3 regions of the Chitinophaga lutea genome follow, and region 1 is predicted to be linked to each of the others. Evidence: riboswitches for the same ligand, from Rfam matches in the RefSeq annotation. Region 1 holds a riboswitch; each other region holds the start of a gene.

Evidence for each region. Region 1 has a riboswitch for cobalamin ahead of EGT74_RS19170 (TonB-dependent receptor plug domain-containing protein). Riboswitches for the same ligand answer to the same signal wherever they lie in the genome.
Region 2: it holds a riboswitch for cobalamin, as region 1 does, so the genes downstream of both, EGT74_RS06200 (TonB-dependent receptor plug domain-containing protein) here and EGT74_RS19170 (TonB-dependent receptor plug domain-containing protein) in region 1, are expected to answer to the same signal.
Region 3: it holds a riboswitch for cobalamin, as region 1 does, so the genes downstream of both, EGT74_RS01595 (ribonucleoside-diphosphate reductase small subunit) here and EGT74_RS19170 (TonB-dependent receptor plug domain-containing protein) in region 1, are expected to answer to the same signal.

The regions. Positions count from the first base shown of each region.
Region 1 covers NZ_RPDH01000002.1:1,715,280-1,718,558, reverse strand. Annotated here, with positions in the region: gene EGT74_RS19170 (TonB-dependent receptor plug domain-containing protein) at 1-1,290, opposite strand, end outside; cobalamin riboswitch at 1,413-1,612, opposite strand; gene EGT74_RS19165 (LytR/AlgR family response regulator transcription factor) at 1,745-2,521, opposite strand; gene EGT74_RS19160 (sensor histidine kinase) at 2,518-3,279, opposite strand, start outside.
Region 2 covers NZ_RPDH01000001.1:1,586,823-1,590,101, forward strand. Annotated here, with positions in the region: gene EGT74_RS06195 (APC family permease) at 1-1,025, opposite strand, end outside; cobalamin riboswitch at 1,065-1,291, shown strand; gene EGT74_RS06200 (TonB-dependent receptor plug domain-containing protein) at 1,395-3,279, shown strand, end outside.
Region 3 covers NZ_RPDH01000001.1:413,362-416,640, forward strand. Annotated here, with positions in the region: gene EGT74_RS01590 (hypothetical protein) at 1-1,017, shown strand, start outside; cobalamin riboswitch at 1,200-1,416, shown strand; gene EGT74_RS01595 (ribonucleoside-diphosphate reductase small subunit) at 1,538-2,509, shown strand; gene EGT74_RS01600 (ribonucleoside-diphosphate reductase subunit alpha) at 2,552-3,279, shown strand, end outside.

The DNA of each region.
Region 1 (3,279 bases):
CCGGTTGATCAGGTAAGACGGATTGATGTTGAACACGCCGTTGTTGCCATATACGGAGTGATGGTTGAACCGCCCGCCTGCTTCAATGTTCAGCCCTTTGGCGGCATACGTGAACGCGCCGTATACGCCGGTCTGGTTCTGTTTGGCCGAATCGGAGTGGATGGCGCCCGCATATTCGCCGCTGTACACCACGCCGCCCATCTCGTATTTATATACGCCGGAAGTTTTTACATCCGTTAACCCGCTGCGGTAATCGATACCACCGGTAAAGGACAGCGCCGGCAGAACAGGCACATGTACATACGCATCCAGGAAATGTTCCTTCCCTTCATAGAACCCTTTGCTATAGCCGTCAAAGGCGGATTCCCTGATCAGGGAGTCGTTGAGGTAATTCCTTTTGGTGGCCGTAAAGTTGTACAGGAGGTTCAGCTTCACTTTGCCCAGCGTCAGTTCATTGCGGACACCCGTCTGCAGGTTGGATAAATTGTAGGTGTAGTCCTTGTCGTCGGTGAAAGCATCCGCATCCAGCCGGCCGTTGTATTTCGTGTAACGCAGGAAGGGCGTTATTTTCGCGACGTTTTTAACCCTGAAGCCAAGGTTGGCCATGAAGGCGTTTTGCTCATAGCCGTCTTTATCGAACTTGCCGGTGTTGTTTTTGTCGGTGGATTCGCTGAAGCCGTCTGTTTTGTAATGGGTAAAGCCTACGTTATAATTGAAGAAATCGGCGCTGCCGTTGAGGCCCGCGTTGAGTTTCCTCGTGTTGTAGCTGCCATAGGCGGCGGAGGCGAAGGGGGCGATGATTTTCCTGCTGTCGCCCTGCCGGGTAATGATGTTGATCACACCGGCCACGGCGTCGGAGCCATAGAGGGTAGACTGGCTGCCTTTCAGGATTTCTATGCGTTCGATGTTTTCCACGGGCATCAGCCTGAAATCAAAGTTGCTGCTGGAGCCGGAAGCATCATAAACAGGAGCGCCATCTATCATGATGAGCGTATAATCCGATTTTGCACCACGGAGGAAGATCGATTTGTCTTTCCCGGGATTGCTGTTGGCGCCGCTGACAGACAAGCCGGTTTGTTCATTCAATAGCTGGGAGAGGTCTTTGCCGCCGCTCCGGTCGAGCTGCTCGCGGGTGATCACGGAGATCACCTTGCCCGTTTCCGATGTTTTTTTGGGATACTTCGTAGCGGTGACCACTACTTCATCCAGCGCTCTTGTTGCGGTTGAATCCTGCGCCTGCGCGTGCATTGCCGCCAGCAGGGCCGATAACGTGAGTAACCTTTTTGTCATGCTCATAGTTTTTGAATTGACGAACTATGAGCCTTCGGAAAAAAAATGAATACGAAACAGAAATGAAATGTCTCCTGCAGTAAGACGGTTTCACCCCGGCCTTTCACCCGAAAGCTCGTTGATGTTGTTGACGATAACCGGCAGGTCTTCTGGCTCGTTTCCTTGTTCATGACCTTCCCGTCCGGTTTGAGAGGACAGTGGTGTGGAGAATGAACAGCTTGATGAAACTTACAGCTACGGGGATAGCACCGGATTTACACCGGTTTCCCTTTTAATCCCGGCCCGCGTTGACAGGCTGGGAACCAATTATGGGTGCAAATGTAATAAAGAGTTTCGGGTTTGCGGTGTTCTTTATTTGGTATTCCGGCGATTAACAACCCGGTGGGGATGCGGGGAAGGGAACTTTGTAGAAACGGGCTTGAATAGTAATGCTCCTCATGGCGGGCGCCTTCCTTCAGTGTAATGGTTTCCCTTCCATCCAGGCCAGTAACGCCGGGGCCTTTGTTTTGCTTACCACGATGCGCTCGGGAGTGCCTACATCCAGCTTCACCACCAGCCGCCTGTTGAAAAAATGCTCGGCCATTACCAGCGCATCACGGTGAATGATGAACTGGCGGTTGGCTCTGAAGAACAGTTGCGGGTCGAGCTGCGGCTCCAGCTCGTCCAGCGTTTCCTTCAGGAGGTAGGTCTGCAGGTCGCGTGTGTATACGGTTACCGTGCCGCCGGCGGAATGGATGAAGGCCATGTCTGCTGTTTTTACGGGGATGATCTTGTCATTCCTGAACACGAGCAGGCTGCCTTTATAATGGGGTTGCAGTTGGGCCATCAGCGCAGAGAGGCGGTCATTCGCGGTCGCGCCCTGGCCGCCCAGGACCTGTTTCAGTTGCTCGTATTTGCGGAGGCTGCCGGCCAGCCGGCTTTCGTCTACCGGTTTCAGCAGATAATCGATACCATTCGCCTCGAAGGCCTGTATGGCGTATTGGTCGAATGCGGTGCAGAAAATGACCGGACATGTAACCGTCACGCTCCGGAAGATCTCGAAACAAAGCCCGTCTGCCAGCTGGATATCGGAAAGCACGAGGTCCGGCGGCGGATGGTTTTGGAACCACGCTACGGCGGCTTTTACGGTAGGCAGGATGTCGGTGACCTGCAAGCCTTTATGCAGGCGCTGCGCCATGGCCTTCAGCTCTCTGGCCGTTTTGGCTTCGTCTTCAATGATCAGGATGTTCATGGTTTGCCATCTAATAAAAAAACGCTTACTGAAAATTCACGGGACTGTTCGGTTATGTTGATGTCGCGGCCGGCGAGTATCCTGTATCGTTCACGGATATTGCTCAGGCCGGTGCCGGTGCCCGTGTTTTCACCGGCCGCGGTTTTCCGTTGCAGGGAATTGCTGACCACCAGCCGGTCGGGTGCTTCCGCATGTATGCTGATTCGCAGGGGCGTTTCGGCGGTGGCTACGTTGTGCTTCACGGCGTTCTCGATCAGCAGTTGCAGGGTGGCAGGCGGAATTTTTTTGTGGTGATACTGCGGGGGGATCCGGATGTCCGCCACCAGGGCGTCTTCAAAACGTTCCCGGAGTATATGGAGGTAGGCCCCGATGAAATCCAGCTCTACCCGCAGCTCCACCAGGTCGGCCATACGGCTGCCCAGCAGGTAACGGTACACTTCAGAGAGCCGCTGGATGAACTCCCTGGCCGCCGGTTCCTCCACCATACTGCGCAAGGTGCCGAGGGAATTGAACAGGAAGTGTGGACTGATCTGCTCCTGCAAAAGGCTCAGCCGCGCCTGGAGGTTCTCCTGCTTCAGGCGTTCATTTTCCAGTTTGGGCTGCTGGCTCACGGCAGCCATCTGTAGCAGGAAAGCGATGAAGTATAAAAAACCGCCCACCACCAACCCCCTGGCGGCCAGTACGCCGTAAACGGCCCGCATGCCCATTTGCAGCGCTTCTATACGGTTCCTGACCTCCGCCACGTCGCGCAACAGGTA
Region 2 (3,279 bases), on a different contig from region 1:
TACAGCATGCCCACGATCAGCACCACGAACACGGTGAGCGCCGTTTCCTGCACCTGCGTTTTTCCGTTCACCCGTTTGAATACCGCGGGCAACACACCGTCTTCCGCCATCGCGTAATACATGCGCGGGTTGCTCATCAGGTTCACATTGGCATAGCCCAGCACGGAAAGGAAGAGCAGCACGGAAGTGATCTTGAACCCGTATTCGCCGAAGAAAACGCCGGCCATGCGGGCCGCCAGCGCATCGGTTTGTTTCAGCTGCTCGAAGCCCATCACTTTCACGTAGGAATAATTCACGGTGATGTACAGCAGCAAAATGATGGTGATGCCGAGGAAGATGGCTTTCGGCATGTTCTTCGACGGCTCCCGCACATCGCTGCCGAAGTTGATGGTTTGCTGGTAACCGCCGTAAGTAAAGAACACGGGCACGAGCGCCGCACCGAAGATGTAGGCCCAGCCATGCGTGACGGGCGCCGCCGCCTGCAGCGGCGCGGGCGCAATATGATTGGTAAATGCAGCCAGGCACAGCATCAGCACGAGCGTGATCTTGAACACCGTGAGCACGTTCTGCCAGCTGGCGCTCATGCGGATGCCGAGCATATTGATGATGTACAGCAGAACGATCGCGCCGATGGCGATGCCCTTGCGCCCGCCTTCATGCTGCAGCGTTTCCGGCAGCAGCACGGGACCGATGTATTCCGCGCCTACAAGGCATACCGCCGCCACGGACGCGGCGTTTGAAATCACGAGCGTCCAGTTGATCATGAAGGAATAGGCGGGATGGAAGCCGTAGGATAGTACTTTGTAAAAACCGCCGGCCACGGGGAAGCGCGAACCGATCTCGGCGTAGGTGAGCGCGCCGCAAAGGGTGACCAGTCCACCCAGTACCCACACCGTGTAAAACAGAACAGGCGTCCCCGTTTCGCGGGCAACGCTGATGGGCGTTCTGAAAATTCCCATTCCAATCACCAGTCCAACCACTATCATGGTAAGGTCGAAGGGACCCAGCTTCGGTTTAATGCTCATACTTACAAGATAACCGATTATTTAGATAAAATATCCGTAGGTTTGCCCCCGGTAAACGGTTGTCCAGGGCGATAACATCGCCTCCAGGGCATTAATAGGGAATCCGGTGAAAATCCGGAGCTATCCCCGTAGCTGTAATCCCGCTCCCTGCATTTGAAGGGAACGTTTTCCGGTATCTGCAACCACTGTTCTGTCTGACGGCAGGATGGGAAGGTACCACCGGAAAGCGGGAAAGCCAGAAGACCTGCCGCCTGCCTTTTATTCAATCCGCGCTTTCGGGTGAAAAGCGGAGGGTGTCGTGCACCGACGCGCATGTGATACTTTTCAATTTCCCCCTGCAAGCCTAAAATCTGTCAACCTTTCATTTACATGAAAACAACCAACTTCCCGTTGCTGGCCATCGCACTCATGACCGCCGCACCGGCTTTCGCCCAGGAACAGGATTCCGCAGGCGTTTCCCAGCTCAACACGGTAGTGGTGACCGCCACCAAGTTCGCTAAAAAACAAAGTGAAACCGGTAAAGTGCTGACGGTGATCACCCGTGAACAAATCGAAAGGAATGTGGGCCGCACCGTTACCGATGTGCTCAACGAACAGGCCGGTATCGTTATCAACGGCGCCGGTTCCAATCCCGGTAAAAACAAGGAGCTCTACTTCCGGGGCGCCACTTCGCAATACACCCCCATTCTGCTTGACGGCATCCCGGTAGCTGATGCCACCGGCCTCACCGGCGGCGCGATCGACCTCCGCCTGCTGCCCATCGACGCGGTGGAACGCATCGAAATACTCCGCGGCACACAGTCGACCCTCTACGGCGCCGACGCCATCGCCGGCATCATCAACATCATCACCAAAAAAGGCGGCAACAAACCCGTGGGTGGTTTCGGTAACCTCTCCTGGGGCAGCAACCGTAGCCTGAAAGGTACGGCCGGCCTGCAGGGCAAACACGAAAATGTAGACTACAATATAGCCTTCACGCATTTTGAAACAGACGGCATCTCCGAAGCTGCGCCTTTCGACACGGTGGCCAACCCGAAGTTCGATCGCGACGGGTACAAGCAGAACAGCTTCATGGCCAACGTAGGCATCCAGGCTACCGAACAGCTCCGCTTCACGCCTTACATCCTTTTCTCGGATTATAAAAGCGCGTACGACGGCGGGTCGTTCCAGGACAACCTGACCAACAACAACAAATCCAACATGGTGCACACCGGCATCCGCAGCCTGTACGACCTCGGCAAAGGCAAATTGTATGCGAATTTCGGGTACCAGAAAGTGACGCGGCACGATGAATCGGCCTGGGGCACCACCGACCTCGACGGGCGCGCCTACTTCGGCGACCTGTACGGCCACTACGACATCAACAGCTGGCTGCAGGCGCTCGTGGGGGTGGAATACCGCAAAACGGAACTGATGGACACCACGCTGACCGGCACCCGCACATTCGGTATCGGCAGCCAGTACAACACCAGCCCGTATGCCTCCCTGTTCATCAAAAACCTCCGTGGTTTCAGCTTTGAAGCAGGTGGCCGTTACACCCTGCATTCCCAGTTCGGCAATCACTTTACCTACACCCTCAATCCCTCGTACCTGGTCGCGGACAAAGTGAAAGTTTTCGCCAGCATCGCTTCCGGGTTCAAAGCGCCCACATTGACTTCCCTGTACAGCAGGTGGGGCAACCCGCTGCTGAAGCCCGAAAAAGCGACCAGCTATGAGGCCGGTGCGCAAACCTCGCTGCTGGGTGACAAGCTCGACCTGCGGGTGACCGGTTTCAAACGGGACATCAAGGATGTGATTTCCTACATCAACTACAAATACGTGAACTATAATAAACAGAACGATAAAGGTGTGGAAGTGGAAGTAACCGCCCGTCCCGTGAAAGGCCTTGAAATCAAAGCGTTCTACACGTATGTGGACGGCGCAGTGACCACGCAGGCATCCGTTCCCGGTAAAGACACCTCGTACAACAACCTCGCGCGCCGGCCCGCACATACCGGCAGCCTGAATGTGGGTTACCGCTTCTCCAAATTTTATGTGGGCACCAATATCCGCCACACCGGCGACCGCGACGATATTTATTATGCGCCCGGCTCGTTCTCCGGCGTACCGCATCCGCTCAAGGCTTACACCATCTGGGACATGTATGCGGAGTTCCGTTTCAACAATGCCGGCCGCGTGTTCGTGAATGCCAACAACATCACCAACAACAGGAAATACTGGGAAATTTACGGATATTCGGTGCAGGGCTTCACCA
Region 3 (3,279 bases), on a different contig from region 1:
TCCACCCTGGCCCTGCGCATGTACGGCATGTACCTCAAGCTGGGCCATGCCCGGGACGAGAAGGATTCCCACATGCTGAAAAGCTTTTTCGAGACCAACCTGCCCGGCGTACGGCAGGGCAGCATGAGCTTTTACGAGCGCATCTACCTGTACCAGGCGTACTGCTGGTATTATTACATCCTCCAGGACTTCGTGATGTATTACCGGTATACCCAGAAGTGGGTGGACCTGTTCACCGAATACCCCGTGCTGAAAGACACGGATGTGGACCTGTATATCAAAGCCCTGCATAACCTGCTTACGGCGCACTTCCACACCATGAACCACGAGAAGTTCATCGAGGTGCTGGGCGTGATGGAGAGTTTCATCATCGAAAAGGAAGAAAGCCTCAACGAAAACACCCGTACCTCCGCCTTCGTGTACCTGTACACGAGCAAGATCAACAGCCACTTCCTCGACGGTACTTTTACCGAGGGGCTGAAGCTGGTGGCCGAGGTGGAGGAAAAAATCTCCGAGCACCAGCTGACAGTGGACCAGCACCGGGTGCTGGTGTTCTATTACAAGATCGCCTGCCTGTATTTCGGCAGCGGCGACAATAACAACGCCATTGTTTACCTGAACAAGATCATCCACCTGCGCATCGGCAACCTGCGAGCAGACATCCAGTGTTTTGCGCGCATCCTCCACCTGATCGCGCATTACGAGCTGGAGAACTACAGCCTGGTGGAATACCTCATCAAATCCGTGTACCACTTCATCGCCAAGAACAAAGACCTTAGCCAGGTGATGGAAGAGATCCTCAAGTTCCTCCGCAAAAACATGTACGCCAACCCCAAGGCGCTGCGCACGGCGTTCAGGGATCTGAAGGAAAAGCTCGAAGTGATCGCCAAAAACCCGTACGAGCGGCGCAGTTACCTGTACCTCGACATCGTGAGCTGGCTGGAAAGCAAAATCGAAGGCATTCCCGTGCAGGAGGTGATCAGGAAGAAGTTCCTCAACAAGGTGCCGCGGATTTAAGCAGGCGTGCCAGTTTCCCGACACATTTAACCTTTATTTCATATCAGGGGCGTGCATATCCATGTGTAAAAGTCGGGAATGTACACCCCTGCTACCTTCGCAAAATTGTTGTTTTCTTTATCCACATAGGGGGATAACTTATGAGTTTGCCTGGCTGCTCCGATCGTTACATTTGCATCAGTTCTTGACTTCGTTGCTTTGGCTTCTATCGAAAACAAAACGTGTGAATTAATAGGGAATCGTGTGGAACTCACGAGCAGACGCGCTACTGTGATCCCCTGACCCGTTTACCAACGGAAGATGCCGGAAACCTCCTACATGCCACTGTCCCGGAAACGGGGCGGGAAGGCACACCCGGCAAGGGAAAGCCAGGAGACCTGCCAAAGCAATGTTTTTGTCAAAACCTTCGCGAAACAAGGTAATGGCGATTTTGACCCTTAGAGTATCACTTCCAGGATATCATGCCGCCGTCCCCTCCCGTGAATAACAGGACAGTAAAGCCATATAAAAAAATATTTGTATGAGTAACGAGAATGAGATTTTATTGAAAGACAACAAAGACCGCTTTGTGCTGCTGCCGATTAACTATCCCGCTATCTGGGAACAGTATAAAAGGCACGAGGCCAGTTTCTGGACGGCGGAGGAGATTGATTTGTCGAGCGACCTGAAAGACTGGGCCGGCCTCAACGACGGCGAGCGCCACTTCATTTCGCATGTACTGGCCTTTTTCGCCGCGTCCGACGGGATCGTGAACGAGAACCTGGCGGTGAACTTCATGAGCGAAGTACAGATACCCGAAGCGCGCTGTTTCTATGGTTTCCAGATCATGATGGAAAACATCCACTCCGAAACCTATGCGCTGCTGATCGACACGTACATAAAAGACCCCGCTGAAAAAGACCGGCTGTTCCATGCCATCGACACCGTGCCTGCCGTGAAAAGAAAAGCGGAATGGGCGCTGCGCTGGATCGAGAACGGCAGCTTCGCCCAAAGGCTGGTAGCTTTTGCGGCCGTGGAAGGCATTTTCTTCAGCGGCAGCTTCTGCTCCATCTTCTGGCTGAAAAAACGCGGCCTGATGCCCGGTCTTACCTTCTCCAACGAGCTGATCAGCCGCGACGAAGGACTGCACTGCGAATTCGCCTGCCTCCTCTACTCCATGCTGCAGGGCAAACTCAGCGAACAGGAAGTGCATGAGATCATCGGCGACGCCGTGGCCATCGAAAAAGAATTCATCACCGACGCACTGCCGGCCGCACTGATCGGCATGAACGCCGACCTGATGAAACAATACATCGAGTTCGTGGCAGACCGCTGGCTGGTGGCACTGGGCTGCAAAAAAATGTTCAACAGCACCAACCCCTTCGATTTCATGGAAATGATCTCCCTGCAGGGCAAAACCAACTTCTTCGAAAAACGCGTGGGCGATTACCAGAAAGCGGGCGTAATGGGCACCAAAGAAACCCAGACGTTCAGCCTCGACGAAGACTTCTAATCAACTCCATATAAATTTTTCACCCATTAAATTCATTACACTATGTTCGTTATAAAAAGAGACGGAAGAAAAGAGTCTGTCAAATTTGACAAGATCACGGCAAGGGTAGAGAAACTGTGTTACGGACTGGCGCCTGAATATGTAGATTCAATAGATGTAGCGAAGAAAGTGATCCAGGGTTTATACGACGGCGTAACCACCACCGAGCTGGACAACCTGGCTGCGGAAACCGCCGCGTCCCTCACCACCAAGCATCCTGACTATGCGCAGCTGGCTTCCCGCATCGCGGTGAGCAACCTGCATAAAAATACCATCAAGTCGTTTTCCCAGACGATGAAAATCCTGTACGAATACATCGACCCGAAAACCGGCAAACCCGCCGGCCTGCTGAGCGACGAGGTATGGGACATTATCCGGGAGAATGCGGACATCCTCGATTCCACCATCATTTACGACCGCGACTTCGCCTTTGACTACTTCGGTTTCAAAACGCTGGAGCGTTCGTACCTGCTGAAAATCGACGGCAAGATCGCCGAGCGCCCCCAGCATATGTTCATGCGTGTGGCCGTTGGTATCCACAAGGAAGATATCGACTCCGCGATCAAAACGTACAACCTGATGAGCGAGCGCTGGTTCACACACGCCACGCCCACCCTCTTCAACGCCGGCACGCCCAAACCGCAGATGAGCAGCTGCTTCCTGCTCACCATGAAAGGCGACAGCATCGACGGCATTTACGATACCCTCAAACAGACCGCCAAGATCTCCCA